2 regions of the Rhizobium sp. IBUN genome follow, and region 2 is predicted to be linked to the other one. Evidence: riboswitches for the same ligand, from Rfam matches in the RefSeq annotation. Region 2 holds a riboswitch; the other holds the start of a gene.
What was found. A riboswitch is a leader RNA that binds a small molecule or an ion and turns the genes downstream of it on or off. The one in region 2 is predicted to bind FMN.

Region 1 (10,134 bases), on a different contig from region 2:
GACGCCGTTATGCTTCCGAGAGTCACTTTCATAGAAACTGGACTCGCTTCCGGCCATCAGGTCATCGAGTTCTTGTATCCAGAGGTAATATTTCTCCCGCAAAGGATGGTCGTCGGCCAACGAAGCCAGCTTTGTTTGCGCTAAGCGCATTTTATCTCGATGCAATCGGATATCGATTCTCACTGCGCGTCCACCTCGCTATGTCGAAACAGAACATAGAGTGAACATGAGCGGCGGTAAAGCTTGAGTCTTGAGCAGATAGTTCAAAAGAATCCGACACCCTGATTTTCTCTGCGGAAGTCGACAGCAACGGAAAGCTACGGCAAGGGCTGCTGCAGCGGGCGCTAAGGGGCTTTATCTTTCAGACGACGACAACAAGCTCGTGTCGGATGCTGGTCCGGCCACACCGAAATCACTTGGTCCGCTTTTGAGCCAACTGAGATCTGAGCTCAGTTATTTCGCCATCGATGTCTAACGCTGGGGCCGAAAACGTGTCGGCGACCGACCCACCCTTGGATGTTTTAGCCTTAGGAGCCGCGGCAGTGCGAGACTTGGGTGTTTTTAGCCGCCTAAAGGCCAAAGGGAACGGAAGCATCCCGTAAAAAGCTATCCGATGGCGGACATGGCGCACGCAGCCGAACTTTGCTACCCGCCGGTCGACTGACGTCCATCTTAAGCTTCGGCGCGATTCCCCACAGGAAATCGCGCCTGCAGTTCCGAAAATCATGCCGCCTTGGAAGACAGGCTGATCGTTCTATACGCGATGAGATCTTCGATCGTGATTAGATGAAGACCGTGCTTTTCAGCAAACATTTCCAGCTCGGGTAGCCGAGCCATCGTTCCGTCGTCGTTTGCCACTTCGCAGATCACTCCGGATGGTGAAAGACGAGCAAGCCGGGCAAGGTCAACCGCCGCTTCCGTGTGGCCTGGACGAGAGAGAACGCCGTTTGGATGGGCTCTCAGCGGGAAGATATGTCCTGGACGCGCAAAATCCTCGGGACGAGAACCGTCAGTGACGAGGGCCCGAACGGTCGCTGCGCGATCGGCAGCAGAAATCCCGGTTGTTGTTTCTGGGATATAGTCCACGGACACGGTGAACGCCGTTTTGAGCACTTCGGTATTACGCGGAACCATCAGGGGAATATCGAGCTCGTCGAGCCTTTCGCCTTCCATCGCGACGCAGATGAGGCCACGTGCGTAATTCATCATGAACGCGATCGATTGAGGAGTGATTGCTTGGGAGGCAATCACGAGATCCCCTTCGTTTTCACGGTCGCGGTCATCGACAACAACGACGATCTCGCCACGCGCAATCGCGGCGATCGCATCATCAATCTTGGAAATTGCCATTCTCTTCTGCCTTTCAAGGGTTGCCGCGGTGAGCGGCGAGCATGGCCTTTAACAGCCGCAATTTTCCCTTGGGCGAACAAGCATACAAGTCGTCGCCAAACACGACGACCCCTGCGTTGCTCTCTTCCATCCGGACTATGACCGTCGGCTCCGGCATCTCACCGGATCTGCTGACCCTTCGCTTTTGCGAAGGCGCTCGCGGGCTCCGAGTTGCCTCGATACCGCCGGTGGGGAATTACGCCCCGCCCTGAGAACATGCGTAACATAGACATTCACTGCATCAGTTCGCAAGAGAACGTCGCGATAAACTGCCGAACACTCCCTTCCGCACTCCGGAGTAGAAACCTTAGGGTCGGAATAGATTTTTGTACTGTGAAGGTTGCGACCGTAGATATTGCGGAGGCGCGGATACCTGACCTCCCAGCGCTGCGGCTGCATGCCAAGGCCAACGAGGGTCGTAGAGTGCGGCCCGTGCAATTGCGACCAGATCCGCGTCACCGGTGGCTACGATCGCCTCAGCTTGCACAGGCTCAGTTATCAAGCCAACCGCCACGACTGGGATCTTGATTTCATTCTTGATGGCCCGCGCAAGTGGGACCTGATAGCTTGGTCCCACGGGAATGGCCTGCTTGGCATCCAGCCCGCCGCTCGATACGTGGATCGCGTCGCATCCCCTCGCCTCAAGCTCCTTTGCAAAGACGATCACCTCCGCCAGTTCCAGCCCCCCCTCGACCCAATCCGTCGCCGAAACCCTCATCGTCACGGGCCTGCCCGCCGGAAATGCAGTCCTAACGGCGTCGAAGACTTCCAGAGGAAAGCGCATTCGATTTTCGATCGACCCGCCATAGTCGTCGGTTCGCCGATTGGACAACGGTGAAAGGAATTGATGCAGAAGATAGCCATGCGCACCGTGGATCTGGACAGCGTCGATGCCGATACTGGCAGCACGTTTTGCCGACGCGGCGAATGCGTCGCGAACACGCTTTAGTCCCTCCTGATCGAGCGCTGTAGGCGGCACGTACTCCGGAAGGAATGCCACGCCAGAAGGCGCTTCAGTTTGCCAACCATTATCGTAGCTTGGCGGGATCTGCTTGCCTCCCAGCCATGGGATATCTGTCGACGCCTTGCGACCGGCGTGGGCAAGCTGAATAGCAATCGGCACATCCGAATATCGGCGCACTCCATCCAGCGTCCGAGCTAGGGCAGCTTCGCTTGCGTCATCGTAGAGACCGACATCCGCGAATGTGATCCGCCCTTCTGGCACTACAGCGGTAGCCTCGATGGTCAGCAAACCCGCGCCGGAGAGCGCAAGCTGCCCCAAGTGGATAAGGTGCCAGTCAGTAGTGCATCCATTCTCCGCTGAGTATTGACACATGGGCGCGATGACGATGCGGTTCGCAAGCTCCAGCCCGGCAACCCGGAAAGGGGAAAACAGAACAGGGTTTGGCATTGGGTCTCCTTGATCAGGGAAATTCCATTTCAAGAGGTCTACTTTCAACGGCTTCCGTTGAGCGGGCTTTTCAATAACATATTGTCTTTGAGTTGCCACTTCCCGGCCGCAGAAATGGTACTCCAGAGTCGAGCTGGCGCTTGGCTCATAGCATTCATATACTCGCCGCTCCGACGCTATCCCTGCGATCGGTCTGCCTCTCTTCGTTAGCTCACCGCTTGCTACTCATTTCTTGACGATCCACACACTGCGGACCTTCCACGATGAGCTTCTGCTGAAGAGGCCACCGTCGACAGCCTCTCGCTTGACGAAATTTCTCAGCATCACTACAAGTTCTAAGGGTATCGCCAACTTGAGATACAGATAGCTCTCTATCCTGGAGGCCCCAATGCGCCGAGTGACTTCTCAACAAGTTCAAACCCGAAATCTTGAGAAGTTGATGGATCATGCGCACATTAAATTTGGGCATCCTAGCTCATGTGGATGCAGGCAAGACTAGCCTTACGGAACGCCTCCTTTTCGATACAGGTGCAATCGCCAAACTCGGCAGTGTCGATGGCGGCAACACCCAAACAGACAGCCTCGCCATAGAACGACAACGCGGGATAACCATCGCTTCGGCTGTAGTGTCGTTCCGGATCAACGATCTGGACGTCAACCTGATCGACACTCCCGGTCACCCAGATTTCATCGCCGAAGTCGAGCGAATATTGCGGTTGCTCGATGCGGCCATTGTGGTCGTATCGGCCGTCGAAGGCGTACAAGCTCAGACGCGAGTGCTGGTACGCGCCCTGCAGCGACTTGGCATTCCGTTCCTTGTCTTTGTTAACAAGATCGACCGGATGGGAGCGCGTTACCTCGACGTCGTTGCAGACATCGCCAAGCAATTGGCGGTGCGGCCGATAGCGATGATGGAAGCGAGGGATATCGGAACCCGCGTTGCGACCGCTAAATCAATCGATGTCAGCCACGATCCGGGTTTTTCGGGCCTTTGCGAGATGCTCACCGTCAATGACGACTGCCTGCTTCGCGATTTCGTTGCTGCTTCGGAGCGGTTGACGCCAGCGCGGCTTACCAAAGCCCTGGCGGATCAGGTCGCCAATGGCCTGATGCATCCGGTGTACTGCGGGGTAGCAATGACCGGCACCGGTGTGTCGGAACTCCTCTTAGCAATCGAGACACTTTTGCCCAGCAGAACCCCTTCTCCTGACGGCCCGGTAAAGGGAAGCATCTTCAAAATCGAGCGCGGTTGGGGCGGAGAGAAGCTCGCCTACCTTAACCTGACTTCAGGCACGGTAGCCGCGCGTGGACATCTTCAACTGCCAACTGGCAACGCTAAGGTAACGAGCATCCAGGTTTTTGGCGAAGGAAACCTGCATAGACATAAATATGTACGCGCCGGTCAGATCGCTAAGATTGGGGGACTAGCCGACGCGCGGATCGGGGATGAAGTTGGAGCAGACGGTCGCTCTTATATCGAAGGGCAATTCGCACCACCGACACTGGAGACCCAGGTCACACCGCAACGACCGTCGGAAAGCCGCGCTTTATGGGTTGCCCTGCAACACCTGTCGGAACAGGATCCATTGATCAACCTGCGCACAAATGAAGATGCGAGTGAAATGTATCTGTCGCTTTATGGCGAGGTTCAGAAGGAAGTCATTCAGTCAACGTTATTTGCAGACTACGGAGTTGGCGCGGTGTTTCAAGAAAGTACGGTCATCCTTGTCGAGCGGCCGATTGGGACAGGACGCGGACTTGAAGTCATCTTCAAGGAGCCGAACCCCTTTCGTGCAACGATTGGGCTGCGGGTCGAGCCACGCCCGGAAGGGACAGGCAATAGTTTCGCGATGGAAGTGGATGTGGGACAAATGCCGGCTGGGTTTTACCGAGCCATCGAGGAGACGGTATCCGAAACCCTAAAGGCTGGCATTCATGGGTGGCAGGTAATCGACTGTCATGTCGCGCTCACTTCGGTCCGACATCACTCGCCGTCTAGCACTGCGGCTGATTTCCGAGGGCTTACACCACTCGTTTTGGCCGCAGCTCTTACTTCTGCGCAAACGATCATCTGCGAGCCCATGGAGCGTTTTCGGCTTGAGGTCCCCGCAACCGCATTACCCAACGTGCAGGTCGCACTCGCAAAATCAGGAGCGTCGACCGAGGAAACGCTGATTGAAGGTGGTATCGCCCAATTGCGAGGTATGGTTACCTCCGCTCAGATCCAGGCTATGCGACGGGTCCTGCCCGGACTATCCGGCGGTGCCGGGGATTTGGAGAGCGCGTTCGATCATCACAGCCCCATTGCGGTCCCGCCTCGTGCTCGCGCTCGCACGGGCGCAAATCCCTTTGATCGCATCAACTATCTTCGGGCGATCTATTGAGACAATCGCGGGAGCGGCACCGCACGCACCGCTCCCACATAATGACCATGTGCCCACCTCAAGTCGCCAAACGAACGAACCCATTCCTCATGGTCGCCCAGAAACTCCCGGACAATGCTATCGTCGCCGATGAAGCGATCACGTCTGCGCGTAGGTTCTTCGAGCTATCTGCCGCCGCAGCCCCGCATGATTACCTGATGACGACGGGAGGAGCCATTGGGTGCGGGATACCTCTCTCCACAGGCGCAGCAATTGCATGTCCGGCAGGAAAGTCATCAATCTGCAGGCGGACGGAAGCGCCATGTACACTGTGCAAGCCCTGTGGACACAGGCCCGTGAAAACCTCGACGTACTGACCATCATATTCGCCAACCGGGCGCACGCTGTCCTCTTCGGCCTCGGGTTAGTATGGCCATCGCCCCGCGTGTACTAATAGCGAAGCGTCCCTTTGGCCGTTATGGACCGCACGATGCCCTCCTGAGGTCCCCACGCGCTTCAGAACCGTCGACGGGAACAATTCCCATTATTCCGGCAGTCCGAAAGCGATACGTCACTCCGCAAGAAACTATGGCCACAAATTCGTCTTCGAAGCTTAGAGCGGTACAAGCGAAGTTACGCTCGTTACCCTCGTCGTCGCGTATTGGGATGACTAGCATCCAATTCCTCGTGCTGCGTGATGCGCGTCAGCTACTTGCCTGCGCGGCGGGTGATAAACGGGGACTGTCATGTCTCGGCATCGAAGTAAGAACACCGAGGTAGAGGCGTATGTTACCGCAATGGACACCGCTTTATTCCAATCGCCGCCTTCAACGGCGGGCTTGGTTGCCAGACCTTAGCGAGCCATAATGCAGCCCCCTCAGTTGCGAGGCCACATGATAACCCGCTCGAGGTCGCGGATAACCTCAGCCTCCAATTCAGCGACCATCGTCTCGTACTCCAAGATAAAGGAGCGGTCAGCACCGTCATGCCGGAAGGACTCCAGAGCAACGCAAGCCTCCTCGTAAGCTTCGAGCAGGTCGCAAAAGTGTGGCCATGAGGTAGATCCGGGCAGTTTTTGAAGGAGTGGGCGTTGCGCTGGCAGCTTCAGCATCAGCCGACGCAATCCAGATTGCCCGATCCCGCTGCCGCCGCCCATTCCCATCCGGTCGTTCCCCAATGGCGGTCCAATACTTTATGACTGTGCAACAGCCATGAGCGGGTGCGGAAGTAATTTACGGTATGCTCTGTTTGCTGTCGCTCCTGCCCCTTCACATAAATTTGCACGACTTTTTTGGGTGCGATTGATAAAGTTAATTGTCACGTCAATGCACGCCGATAAGTTGGTAAAGCTTATCACCTCTAGTTGTGTACTTGTCGGAGGACCCGATGAGAAGTCAATTCGAAAGCGTGCATTCACAACCTTCTCCAGCCGAGGCGCGAGAACAATTGGACCGCATACTGTCGAGCCCGGACTTCGTTCTGGCGGATCGCGGGCGCAGGTTCTTAAAGTTCGTCGTGAACGAGACCCTTGAGGGACGCGCCGCCTATCTGAAGGCATTCACGATCGCGACCAGCGTTTTCGGACGTGACCAGTCATTCGATGCTCAGAATGATCCTTGCGTGCGAATAGCAGCGCAGCAGCTTCGCCGTGCGCTTGAGCGCTACTACCTCAAGAGCGGCTCAATGGATGAGGTACTGATTGCCATTCCGACTGGCGGTTACGTTCCAAACTTCGCGAAGCGGGCCAGTGATGGTCGCGTCAGGATTGAAGACGAAGCGCAAACAGTCCCTCACGCAGACACGTCATCGACCGAGCAGCCGACAGCCGAGTTGCCAAAGCGCGACGTCAGGTTGCTACGTTGGATCATGATCGGCGCCGGACTGATCATACTTGCTGCCGTGGCGATGGCATCTTTTGCCGAACGGAATAATGCTGCTTTGAAACAGGCAGGGACAAGCGCTGACAGGACAACGATTTTGGTCGAGCGCTTTACAACCGATGAGGAAACAAAGGTCTCCGATAAGGTCTTGAGCGGGCTACATAGTGAAATTCTCGTCGATCTCGTGAAGTTCAAAAAGCTGGTCGTCCTCGTCGAGGATGGGAAACCAAACGCCACTGAAGCGACTGCGACATACAGGTTGCAGGGAAGCATCCGTCTGGAGGGAGATGCTCTGCGAGCAATCGCGCGACTAGTCCGCGCGGACGGTGCGGTCGTGTGGTCGAGCGACTACAACGCCGATATCAAGGGCCGGAGCATTCTGGATGTCCAAACGGCCATCGCGCAGTCCATCGCGGCAGCGGTCGCAGCACCATTCGGAGATAGCGATATTAAACCTGAAGGGATTAGCAATTCCAAACGCTGAGAACGGCGGCCCTTGGCATGCTAGCAGAAGCAACCAGAGGACCATTTGTGCCGGACGCAAAGCATTTGTTCGTCACAGATGTATCGGGTGAACGAATGCCTGACCCTGGCTTGTTCACGTGGGACATAAGGGCCGACCTCGTGTACGCGGACGGTGCCCTCGCCGAGTTGTTCGGTTTCGATCCACACGAAACGGAGCGAAGCTTGCTGGTCCAGACCAATCTCGACCGCGTCCATCCTAACGACGTGGCAGCACTAGCTAGACAGATCAGCGATGCCATTATCGCTCAACATCCGACTGTCCGGCGCTACCTATCACATAATGCGGATGGATCTGACGTTTTTGTATCCGCCTTCGGCCGATGCCTCGGGATCGCGAAGAACAATCCCGTCCACTATGCTGGCATTGTGGTGCCGGCCGAAACGGAGCCCGGTCGCGCTACTATTCACTGAATGCTCTAGACGTTTTGACCGACCCGCCATGCAACATCACGAGATCGCAGCAGATCAATGTTCCGCTGGCGAAGCGATCCCGCCTCTCGCCGGTCCCCTCTCTCCGTAAACAACCAATGATACCGCCCTCCGACAAAGGCCCACCTTGCAAAACGGCCGCGAAACAGGTATCTCAGGCTCGGTGACACAACCTACAGGAGGCGTGCAATGGCAGAACTCATCATTTCGCGCTCCGCCGCCGGTTGAGATTTCGCCTGCTTCTGTAGGCTCTAAGAGCTGTCCCTTTTCAAGCTGAGATCTTAGTCGGACTGGCGGTTCGGAGTTGTCGAAGAGACAAGCTCCACCAATCATCTCCGATGCTTGAAGAAGGCGCGGTTGGAACGCCGCGATCCATTATGAGAAAAATTAGAACGACGGGCGTCGATGAAAAGACACTCGGAACGGCACAACCACGCTTAGCGGTTGGCCTAGTGGCTTCGATCTTCGATCTGATCACGAGGTTTTTTGGCCTGAAGCGACGCGTCAACAAAGTGACAATGCTATCCAGCTGGCTCAAGAATGATATTGGAAGCCTGTAATACAGACTTCGAGCGACCTCGGGGGGAGCCCTGAGGTCGTTTATGCTGTGCGAGTGCGCGATCGGGAAGCTTCGCAGATCGCTTGGCTGCTGGGCTTTCACAGCCAAGCTCGTTTGGTCATGCTTGCTGTTGTTGGATTGGCAAAGGCTCGTCAGAATTCCGGCGGGCCCACGTGGCAAGCCTGTGTTCGTACTTTCCGAGTAGCGACCGGTTCCATGCGCCAGCCGCTTTGACGCGATACCGGATTAGCAGATGCAGGGATTTCGGCTGCAGTTTGGCATCCAACCGCAAGCAATTGGCATCAGCAAGCAAGCCATTCATTTTTGCTTATCCCATTTATCCATTGCCCCAGACTAAGGAGCAAGACGGAAGTTCGTCGACGGTCAGACCTAACCAAAGAAACCGACTGAGATTTGGAATCCAGAGGGAGCCCGGAAATCAGCCGCTGACATGGATCGATGTCCCGTCGTTAGGATTGGAATAATGAAACCCACTAGTGAACCAAACAGAGCGTTGAAGTCCGGATATGCGTCAGGAGGCGACGCACAGGTCATCGCTCACATCGCCAAAACCAGATTCGGCGGTTTCGCAGCCATGTTCGAGCACCACGGATGGCCAGAACGCGGCTCCGATATGATGCGCAAGGTTCAAACACGTGTCGTGGAGACTTACGGGACCATCAAAGCTTTCGAAGAGCATTTTAAAGGGAGAAACGAACCGTGAAAAAGCAATCGCAATAGTTCTGGCTGTCACGGCCTTCGGCCGGCTCTCATGCGGATAAGCTGATTGGGGGGCGGATGCCTTGAGCGGTCAATTGGCCGCAAAGGGCGGCCCTAACAATCCAGAATTCAGGTCAACGAAAAAATGAAAAAATTTGCTGCAATCATCCTTGCGGTCGCTGCATTGACCGCGAGTACCGCCAACGCGTCCGACCTTCGGATTATCGACGGGGACACTTTTGAACTGCAAAACGGCGAGACGATCCGGATTACGGGTCTAGACACGCCGGAGACATGGAAGCCGCATTGCGACAACGAGCTGGACGTTGGAATGCAGGCGGCCGACCGGTTGCGGGATCTTCTGGATAGCGGCCCCGTCATCATTCGCCGTAATGGCACCGACCGCTTCGGCCGGACTCTGGCACGGGTCTATGTCGGCAAAACGAACGTTGCCACCCAACTTGTGTCGGAAGGACTCGGCCTGAAATATCAGAAAGGCGGAGCGGCGAAGCTTGCACGCCTTCAGCATTGGTGCGGACCAACCGCCCAACTGGACTATTGACCACCCCCTTGGAGAAATAGAAGTGCCGATAAACAGGAAGGCCCGCCGTGATCGAGAAAGCGGCTATCGGGTCAACTATATCCAATTGTACTTCGCATACGGCATCGAAGCCGGGATTATCATTGCGTCGTTCTTCGCCGCATATGAATTTGCGGGGCGTTACGTTTCAAATGACGCCACGCTTTACGCCTTGGCTATCATCGGCGCCGCCTCGATGGCGCTTGCGGAAACGGCACGTATCCAAACGGCGAAGGCCATTTGCACGCATACGCAGATCTGGAAGAAGGCCATTGCTT
Region 2 (10,134 bases):
GGGCCGGCTGGCCATCGCGCTTGACGGTTAGCGTTTCGGTGATGACGGCCGGTTTCTTGGTGGCGTCGATGGTGTAGATCGTCGGCTGCATGCCGAGAACGCTGTCGTTGACAGCAAACAGCTGGCCCGGCTTTTCCGGAACGGCGGCAAGACCTGAAAGTGCTGCAAAGCCGACCGGATTGCCCTGCTTCTCCGCCGCGACGATCTGCGGATAGGCCATTTCGCCTTCGGCAAGTTGATAGATCATTACGTGGGATCGCGGTCCGCCATCCTTGCCGAGATCGACTTCGTTGGCGGTAGCAAACAGATTGCGCGACGGGACGGCCACGCCACCCTCGGGCGAGACGCCGGACGGAAGGATCTGGACGAGTTGCGGTTCTGCGCCGGCATCCTTGTAGACGCCGACGACCGAAGCGCGCTCCGAAAGCAGGAAGATGTACTTCTGGCCGCCGAAGGTCGCGACCTCCAAGCCTTCCGGCTCAACACCCTTGGCGGAAGAGCGCTTGTCCGGATAGTGGCCGATATTGGCGACCGCGCGTTCGAACGAGGCGCCCGATTCGTAAAGCACCTTTCCGGTTTTGTCGAAGATCGTGAAGCCGCGTGAGCCGCCTTGATAGTCGCCTTCGTTCGCAACGACCAGACGGTCGTTGTCCAGCCACTTCAGGGCGTCGGGCTCGCGCAACACGCCCTTGAGTTCGCCGGTGAACTTCAGCACGCCGTCGCGCTTGGTATCGATACCGGCGAGATCGACGCTACCCGCAGGGAAGTGCGCCTTCACCGTTGCGGTCGCCGCGTCGATAATGACGATCTCGTTGTTTTCCTGCAGGGTCAGGGCGATCTCGTTCTGGTCGTTGAAGGAGACGAATTCCGGCTCCGGATCTTCGGGTGCGATGCCCGCCAGTCCAGTCAGCGTCACGTGATTGATCGAACCACAATCGACCGCGCCGTTCTTGACCTGGAACACGACGAGATCGCCTGCCGGCATCTGTGGAATCCTGCCGTCGTTCACCTCTTCGTCGCGCTCGTTTTCGATCGCGATCGCGCCGAGCGTCTTATCCTTGTTGAGTGCGATCGAATCCGGCTGGCCGCCGAGATCGCAGGTGTTCTCAATTTTCTTGGTGGCAACGTCGACTACCGCGAGACGGCCGGAAGGCTTTGCCTTGCTCTCCGACGTATTGACGGCAACGAGCGCCTTGCCGGCGGTTGATGTCACTGACGTCGGCTCGCCGTCCATCATCAGCGCGCCCCCCGCCTTTGGAGCCTTGGCGTCTGAGATATCGACAAAGCCAATCGCTCCGAGCGGGCTGTCGCTATAGATGAGCGTCATCCCGTCGTCGGTCGCCGTGATGATTTCCGCCGAAGTGGCCGAAAGCTTGTCTTTCTCCTGCGGCAGGTTGGACGCCACCGGAAAGGTTGCGATACGATTGAAAACGGGCTCTGCGGCGGCCGGAAATGCACCCGCCGCCAGGAGCGCCGCAACGAGCACCGTCTTGCGCGATACAGTTGTCATGAAATCCCCCATGAGTTCAAACACGGTTTTTTGGGGGATGGGCATGACACCGGGATGACACCGATGTGATATTCTGACCGCGCTAACGGGTCTCCCGCTCCTTCTTCATTTCGTTCCGCATAATGAAGAGTGATGCCCCAAGGATCAGCAAGGCTCCCAACCACAAATAGCCGGTCGGCGCATAGCCGAAGACCAGCCAGCCGGCGAACACGTTGAGCGGCAGCTTGAGATCGTCGAAGGGCTGGATGTAAGCGGCATCGGCTGCCGAATAGGCCAACGTCAGGAAATACTGTGCCATCACGGTCAGGAGGCCCGCCGCAACGAAAAGTAGGAGTGTCAACCCGGTCGGAATTTCGAAGCCGGCTGCTAGCGCCAATCCGCCGTTGATGGGCGTAAGGAGCGCGAGCAGCCAGACAGTGATGGTCTCCGGTCGCTCGACCCCGGTAAGGCTCTTGGTGATCAACGAAGAGGCGCCCCAGAGAAGGGCCGAGAGGATCGGCAGGAACGCCGCCCAACTGAAGCTGTCCGACCAGGGCTGCAGGATGATCATCGCCCCCAGGAAACCGGTTGCGGTCGCGGCCCATCGCGCAGAGCCGATATATTCACCAAGGAAGATGCGTGCGCCCATGATGATAAAGAACGGAGACGTCATTACCAGCGCAATCGCCTGCCAGATGGGCACTTGCGCGAGCCCCGCGACCCAGGTCGTTACCCCAAAGGCCGCCAAGGCGACCCGTACAACATGACGCCAGGGATAGCGCGTTCTCATTGCCCCAAGACCGGCGCGCAAGAGAAAGGGCAGCGAGAAGACCAGGGCAAACGTATATTGCCAGAAGGCTGCCGAGGCCGAGGCGAAAGCGAGCTTCATCGTCAGCCATTGCGTGACGATATTGAGGATAGAGAAGGCGATGCCCGCGGCAATCATCCAGGCAGCACCGACCATTGCTCGCGAAGCAGAAAATGTAGGGGAAGTCTGATTCATGTCTTTCTTTCCGAAACCAACACAAATCAGGACGCATGAGCGCGATACCGCAGCGAGGGCAGAATCCACCCTCGCCTGCTCCGCTCATTCTCTTTCATCCGGACTGTAACCGTCGGCTCCGGAATTGCACCGGATCTGCTGACCCTCTTGGCACACGACCAAAAGGCGCTCCCGGGCTGGGGCCGAGGCCCTTACCGGCGGTGGGGACTTTCACCCCGCCCTGAGAACGCGCATTTCGTATGACATGCCGCGCGTGCCGACAAGGCCGCGAAATGCAAAAAGGGTTCGGCCGCGGCCGAACCCCTTCGAAACTTGTACCGCCGGTCTCGTTGCCCGGCCGCCAAGTAAATTCATATCAGCCGTTGACAGCGTCCTTCAGGCCCTTGCCAGGCGTGAACTTCGGCACGTTGCGAGCCGGAATATCGACTTCTGCGCCGGTGGACGGGTTGCGGCCCTTCGTGGCTGCGCGATGGGAGACAGTGAAGCTACCAAAACCAGCGAGGCGAACGTCGCCCTTGCCCTTCAGTTCAGCCTGGACGACTTCGAAAACAGCATCAACCGCGGAAGCAGCGTCGGTCTTCGAGAGTCCTGCCTTTTCGGCAACTGCGGACACGAGTTCATTCTTGTTCATGTTTCCACCCCTTTCTAAATGGTTCGAAACGACTCAAATCTATAAGCCAGGCGCAGAATAGAGTTCATCAGGCCCGCCGCACCCCAAAGAGCCTGCAAATCAAGGAAATGCAAGCACCCGTGTGCCAATTTCACAAAAAAAGGCTGGCGAAAACGCCAGCCTTTTCAGGGTTTTTAAGCAATTGGGCACGAATGTGGCAAACAAAGCTCAGTGAGCTATGGTTGCACCCGTTTCGTCGAGCCCTTCGACCGTTGCGATGACGGGCGTTTCCACCGTGCCATCCCACTCGATTGCTTCCGGTCTGCGGACCAGCGCATGCTTGATCACCTCGCCCATGCGGGACACTGGGATGATCTCCATGTTGTTCTTCACGTTATCCGGAATCTCCGCCAGATCCTTGGCATTTTCTTCCGGAATCAGCACCTTCTTGATGCCACCGCGAAGCGCTGCGAGCAGCTTTTCCTTGAGGCCGCCGATCGACAGAACACGACCGCGAAGGGTGATCTCACCCGTCATGGCGACATTCTTGTCGACCGGGATGCCGGTCATGATCGAGACAATCGCGGTTGCCATGGCAACACCGGCCGACGGACCATCCTTCGGCGTCGCACCTTCCGGTACGTGCACGTGGATGTCGCTCTTATCGAAGCGCGGCGGCTCGATGCCGAAATCGACGGCGCGCGAGCGGACATAGGATGCCGCTGCGGAAATCGATTCCTTCATGACTTCCTTCAGGTTGCCGGTCACGGTCATGCGACCCTTGCCCGGCATCATAACGCCTTCGATCGTCAGCAGTTCGCCGCCGACTTCCGTCCAGGCCAGGCCCGTTACCACGCCGACCTGATCTTCGCGCTCTGCTTCGCCGTGGCGGAAGCGCGGAACGCCCAGATAGTCGTCGATGTTTTCGGCCGTCACATGCACGGACTTCGTCTTGCCCTTGATGATCTCGGTGACCGCCTTGCGGGCGAGCTTCATCAACTCGCGTTCGAAGTTACGAACACCGGCTTCACGGGTGTACTGCTGGCTGATCGCCATCAGGGCATCGTCGCTGACCGAGAATTCATTCGGCTGCAGCGCATGTTCCTTGATAGCCTTCGGCAGCAGGTGCCGCTTGGCGATTTCGCGCTTTTCGTCTTCGGTGTAACCAGCGATACGGATGACTTCCATGCGGTCCATCAGGGGCGCAGGGATGTTCAGCGTGTTCGCCGTCGTGATGAACATCACGTCCGACAGATCGTATTCGACTTCCAGGTAGTGATCCATGAAGGTCGAGTTCTGAGCCGGATCTAGCACCTCGAGTAGAGCCGACGACGGATCGCCACGGAAATCCTGGCCCATCTTGTCGATTTCATCGAGCAGGAAGAGCGGGTTGGACTTCTTCGCCTTCTTCATCGACTGGATGACCTTGCCGGGCATCGAGCCAATGTAGGTGCGTCGGTGACCGCGAATTTCAGCTTCGTCACGAACGCCACCGAGAGCCATGCGGACATACTCACGGCCGGTCGCCTTGGCGATCGACTGGGCGAGCGAGGTCTTGCCAACGCCCGGAGGGCCGACGAGGCACAGGATCGGACCCTTGATCTTGGTCGCGCGAGCCTGAACAGCCAGGTACTCGACGATGCGTTCCTTGACCTTGTCGAGACCGAAGTGATCGGCTTCGAGGATCTTCTCGGCGTTGTTGAGGTCCGTCTTGATCTTCGACTTCTTGCCCCACGGAATGCCGAGCAGCCAGTCGAGGTAATTGCGGACAACGGTCGCTTCGGCCGACATCGGGCTCATCTGCCGCAGCTTCTTCAGCTCGGCATCGGCCTTTTCACGGGCTTCCTTCGACAGCTTCGTCTTGGAGATTCGCTCTTCCAGTTCGGCCATCTCGTCGCGGCCTTCCTCGCCGTCGCCGAGCTCCTTCTGGATCGCCTTCATCTGTTCGTTCAGGTAATACTCGCGCTGGGTCTTCTCCATCTGGCGCTTGACGCGCGAGCGGATGCGCTTTTCGACCTGAAGGACCGAGATCTCACCTTCCATGAAACCGAGCGCCTTTTCGAGGCGAGCCTTGACGCTGGTGGTTTCCAGCATCTCCTGCTTCTCAGTGATCTTGATCGACAGGTGCGAAGCAACCGTGTCGGCGAGCTTCGAATAGTCGTCGATCTGGCTGGCAGCGCCAACGACCTCAGGAGAGATCTTCTTGTTGAGCTTTACGTAGCTCTCGAACTCGGAAACGACCGAGCGGCTGAGCGCTTCAAGCTCGACCGGATCGTCATGTGGCTCTTCGAGAACGTGACCAAGGGCTTCGTAAAAGTCCTCACGATCCGTGTAAGCGTCGATCTCGGCGCGCGCGCGACCTTCGACCAGAACCTTGACTGTGCCATCAGGCAGCTTCAGCAGCTGCAATACGTTGGCGACCGTACCGACATTGTGAATGGCAGATGGTTCCGGATCGTCATCGCTCGCATTGATCTGCGTGACGAGCATGATCTGCTTGTCCGATCCCATGACCTCCTCGAGCGCACGGATCGATTTCTCTCGGCCGACAAACAACGGCACGATCATATGCGGGAAGACGACGATGTCGCGCAGGGGCAAAACCGGATATGCTGTGCTCGCAACTGACGTTTTCTTCGTCATTTTATTTCCTTTCCATCGTCCCGTTTCCGGGCTCTTCTGGCGCGGCCACTAGAACCGGGCCGCACTCCACTTGAGACAACAAGTGGAGGTTCTGATTATGCTTTTCAAGCTGCGCCATGGCCGGTGTCCCCCTGGACATGACAGCTATGCTACAACGGAATACCTTCATTCTGGAGCGCCGTGCCAAGTCAGCGGCTACCACTTCCGAAGCGGCTAAAACACAAGACCTAAAACACACCAACGGAATCATTCCATAATTGCCAAGGGCGGGGGAATCCGCAACGGCAACAGAGGTGGTTTCAGACCTCTTTAGCAAGATTTATCAGGGTCGTGCACTGGTTTTGAAATAGAAAGGGGCCTGCCGACGGCAAGCCCCTCAAATTCACAGTTCGTATCGTAAAGATATCTCTAAGGTCACGCGGAAGCGTTGGCCTTCTCATCTTGACGATCGGCGTAGATGTAAAGCGGACGGGCGGAGCCGCGCGCCACTTCCTCGGAGATGACGACTTCGCGTACGCCTTCCAGCGCCGGCAGTTCGAACATCGTGTCGAGAAGGATCTTTTCCATGATCGAACGAAGGCCGCGGGCACCAGTCTTGCGAATGATCGCCTTGCGGGCGATCTCGCGAAGAGCGTCCTCGTGGAAGGTGAGTTCCACGTCTTCCATCTCGAACAGTCGCTGGTACTGCTTGATCAGCGCGTTCTTCGGCTCCGACAGGATCTGGATCAGCGCATCCTCGTCGAGATCCTCGAGCGTCGCCAGGACCGGCAGACGGCCGATGAATTCCGGGATGAGGCCGAACTTGACCAGATCTTCCGGCTCCAGTTCGCGCAAGACTTCGCCGACACGACGGTCGTCCGGGGCCTTAACCGTTGCACCGAAGCCGATCGAGGTCTTCTCGCCGCGAGCGGAAATGATCTTGTCAAGACCGGCGAATGCGCCACCGCAGATGAACAGGATGTTCGTGGTGTCGACCTGCAGGAATTCCTGCTGCGGATGCTTGCGGCCGCCCTGCGGGGGCACCGAGGCAACCGTGCCTTCCATGATCTTCAGAAGCGCCTGCTGCACGCCCTCGCCCGACACGTCGCGGGTGATCGACGGGTTGTCGGACTTGCGGGAGATCTTGTCGACTTCGTCGATGTAGACGATGCCGCGCTGGGCGCGCTCGACATTGTAGTCGGCAGCCTGCAGCAGCTTCAGGATGATGTTTTCGACATCCTCACCGACATAGCCGGCTTCCGTCAGCGTCGTCGCATCGGCCATCGTGAAGGGAACGTCGATGATGCGAGCGAGCGTCTGTGCAAGATAGGTCTTGCCGCAACCGGTCGGTCCGACCAGCATGATGTTCGACTTCGCCAACTCGACTTCGCCGTTCTTGGAGGCGTGTGCGAGGCGCTTGTAGTGGTTGTGAACGGCAACCGACAGGATCTTCTTCGCCTGACGCTGGCCGATGACATATTCATCGAGGACCTTGATGATGTCCTGGGGCGTGGGAACGCCGTCACGGGACTTGACCATCGAGGATTTGTTTTCCTCGCGGATGATGTCCATGCACAATTCGACGCATTCATCGCAGATGAAAACGGTCGGTCCGGCGATAAGCTTCCGGACTTCGTGCTGGCTCTTTCCGCAGAACGAACAATAGAGGGTGTTTTTGGAGTCGCCGCCGTTGCTGCCGCTGACCTTGCTCATATCACTTTCCTTCCAGCACGCCGCATTTCAAGGTGAAATAACGGTCCACTCATTGGCCTGCTCCACGCTTGGAGCCCCAGCCGGCCAAGGCCGTTTAAGGGGTACGAACCGGTCCAAACTATGCTGTCCTGGCTCCGGCGGCAACGAACTCCCCTTCGACTGCCGATGCTATGTCATAAAAATTCAACATAGCATTAATACTTGAGATTGCCGCACCCGCCACCGGGTTTCTTCCCTTGTTCGATCACAAATGAGATAGAACTGTGGCGGATACAACACCATCCCTACTTCTCACTAGGCGGCATCACCTTCCATCTCGACGCGAGATGTCAGGACCTTGTCGATGACACCCCAGGTCTGGGCCTCGTCCGCATCCATGAAGTGGTCACGGTCAAGGGTCTTTTCAACTTCCTCATAGGTGCGGCCTGTATGCTTGACGTAAACTTCGTTCAGGCGGCGCTTCATCTTCAGAATATCGCGGGCGTGACGCTCGATGTCAGATGCCTGGCCCTGGAAGCCGCCCGATGGCTGATGCACCATGATGCGGGAATTCGGGGTGGCAAAACGCATGTCCTTGTGGCCGGCAGCAAGCAGCAGCGAGCCCATGGACGCAGCCTGGCCGATGCAGAGCGTCGAGACAGCTGGCTTGATGAACTGCATCGTGTCGTAGATCGCCATGCCGGCAGTCACAACGCCGCCTGGAGAATTGATGTAGAGCGCAATTTCCTTCTTCGGGTTTTCGGCCTCGAGGAAGAGGAGCTGGGCGCAAACGAGCGTCGCCATGTGATCCTCGACAGGCCCAGTCAGGAAGATGATGCGTTCCTTGAGCAGGCGCGAATAGATGTCGTAGGAGCGTTCACCGCGATTGGTCTGTTCCACGACCATCGGCACGAGGGCCATAGCGGTATCGACTGGGTTTCTCATGTGCGTCCTTTGTCAACGTCTGCCGGCTATGGCCGGGAATCAAAGAAAATGCCTTATCCCTACATAGAGCGTCCCTGCCCTCCTCTTCAAGACGCGCCGATGGATAACGTGAAGAGGGACCGGAGCAAGGCGAACAACTTTTCGCCCGATGTACGCTGATTCCAGCAAAATAGTTTCGAGGAACGGGCCGCGATCGCGCTGTCGCACAGCTTTTGTCGGCATCAGGATAAACGAATTCTGAATCCGCCCGCAACTGCCCTTCATTCACAGAAAGGAAAGCCTAAAGACAACTCCGCACAAAAATGCAGTGGCGCGCAAGCACAATTAATGAAGTTGCCAGTTTTTTCCGAAAGGATACGCGCAATGCAAGGGGTATTGCCGTGTTCAATGTTACAACTGGATTAGCCATTTGGTGCTCCGAAGCCATGACGCTCGCGCTGGTAGCGTTCATGGCCTGGCGCCACAATGTCCGAAACAAGGCCTATTTCTATTGGGGAACGGGCTTTCTCCTTAGCGGCGTGGGTTTCGCAATGGCGGCCCTGCGCGGGCAGATACCCGCCATCCTTTCCATCGAGATCGCCAACACTATCGCGCTATCTGGGCAGAGCGCGTGGGTTGCGGGGTACCTCGCGCTTGATCGTCGCAAGCTCGAATGGTGGGCATTGCTGCCACCGCTCGTCTGGCTGGGCGGCGTCTTCCTGCCGTGGGTCAACGACGACTACACCAATCGTGTCATTCTCTTCAATCTAGCCTCGGCCGCCGGCGCGACGGCACTCGCGATGGCGGTCTGCATGGCAGGCAAGCAAAACGAGGGCTCGAGAGGTAAACTCGGCGCCATCTTCGTGATCCAGGGCGTCCTGTGCTTCGGTACGGCGCTGGCAATGGCAATCCTCGGCCCCACTGATGCGGAGGCTGTCAACTTCGCGGGCAGCGCCGCGATGGCAACGGGCTTCCTGCTCATCCTGGCGTGCGCCCTCACCTGCCTCGTCATCATGGAGCGCTCGGAGAAGTATCTTCGCATGCTCAGCCTCACCGATTCTCTGACTAGCGTACTGAACCGACGCGGCCTCTTCGGACGCTTCGATGCCATCCGGGAGCGTGCATTCAACAGTAACCGCCAGGTCGCCGTGTTGCTTTTCGACCTCGACCACTTCAAGCGCGTCAACGACCGTTTCGGCCATCAGGCCGGCGACGTGGTGCTGACGGTGTTTGCCCGATTGGCCAATCAATTCGTGCCGGACGGAGCTTTCGGCCGCATGGGCGGCGAGGAGTTTGCGGCGTTCACGACCGTCGCCGATCAGACAGAAGCTGAAGCGCTGGCAGAGACGATCCGGGCGGAGTTTTGCCGTGTACCCGTAAGCACCGGCGACGCAATCGTTCCGGCAACGTTCAGCACCGGTGTTGCCCTTGCCTCAGCCATCGAGGCAAACATGGACAAGCTCGTATCGGCAGCCGATCGGGCGCTCTATGCCGCAAAGGCAGCCGGCCGCAACTGCACCGTCATCTTCGGTGAAGCCGAAGCCGCGGCACCACCGCCTCCGCAGCCAGATCAAACAAGTGGCGAACTGGTTCCAACACTCGACGACCAAATTCACGCGCTTCGCCGCGTCGGATCGCTGTCGAGAGGCTGACCCTATCTTTTCGAGGCTTGGCAAATCCGCTAAGCCTCGAAGCATGATGATCCCACCATTTCTTTCCATCGACCCCTCCACACGCCACGTCTCGCTGGACGCAAGCAATCCTGCCTTTTACAGCGATCCGAACAGCGTCTAC

Region 1: it holds a riboswitch for FMN, as region 2 does, so the genes downstream of both, ribB (3,4-dihydroxy-2-butanone-4-phosphate synthase) here and RHIBUN_RS0113390 (DMT family transporter) in region 2, are expected to answer to the same signal.

The regions. Positions count from the first base shown of each region.
Region 1 covers NZ_AZNV01000050.1:23,038-33,171, reverse strand. Annotated here, with positions in the region: gene ribB (3,4-dihydroxy-2-butanone-4-phosphate synthase) at 724-1,350, opposite strand; FMN riboswitch at 1,465-1,609, opposite strand; gene RHIBUN_RS0128870 (NADH:flavin oxidoreductase/NADH oxidase) at 1,697-2,800, opposite strand; gene RHIBUN_RS0128865 (TetM/TetW/TetO/TetS family tetracycline resistance ribosomal protection protein) at 3,247-5,184, shown strand; partial or broken gene RHIBUN_RS35895 (thiamine pyrophosphate-dependent enzyme) at 5,274-5,575, shown strand; gene RHIBUN_RS0128850 (hypothetical protein) at 6,550-7,527, shown strand; gene RHIBUN_RS34235 (PAS domain-containing protein) at 7,623-7,979, shown strand; gene RHIBUN_RS34915 (thermonuclease family protein) at 9,422-9,838, shown strand; gene RHIBUN_RS0128825 (hypothetical protein) at 9,789-10,134, shown strand, end outside.
Region 2 covers NZ_AZNV01000012.1:44,190-54,323, reverse strand. Annotated here, with positions in the region: gene RHIBUN_RS0113395 (esterase-like activity of phytase family protein) at 1-1,510, opposite strand, end outside; gene RHIBUN_RS0113390 (DMT family transporter) at 1,593-2,492, opposite strand; FMN riboswitch at 2,575-2,724, opposite strand; gene hupB (DNA-binding protein HupB) at 2,848-3,123, opposite strand; gene lon (endopeptidase La) at 3,331-5,745, opposite strand; gene clpX (ATP-dependent Clp protease ATP-binding subunit ClpX) at 6,160-7,437, opposite strand; gene clpP (ATP-dependent Clp endopeptidase proteolytic subunit ClpP) at 7,732-8,361, opposite strand; gene RHIBUN_RS0113360 (GGDEF domain-containing protein) at 8,787-9,992, shown strand; gene RHIBUN_RS0113355 (cytochrome P450) at 10,036-10,134, shown strand, end outside.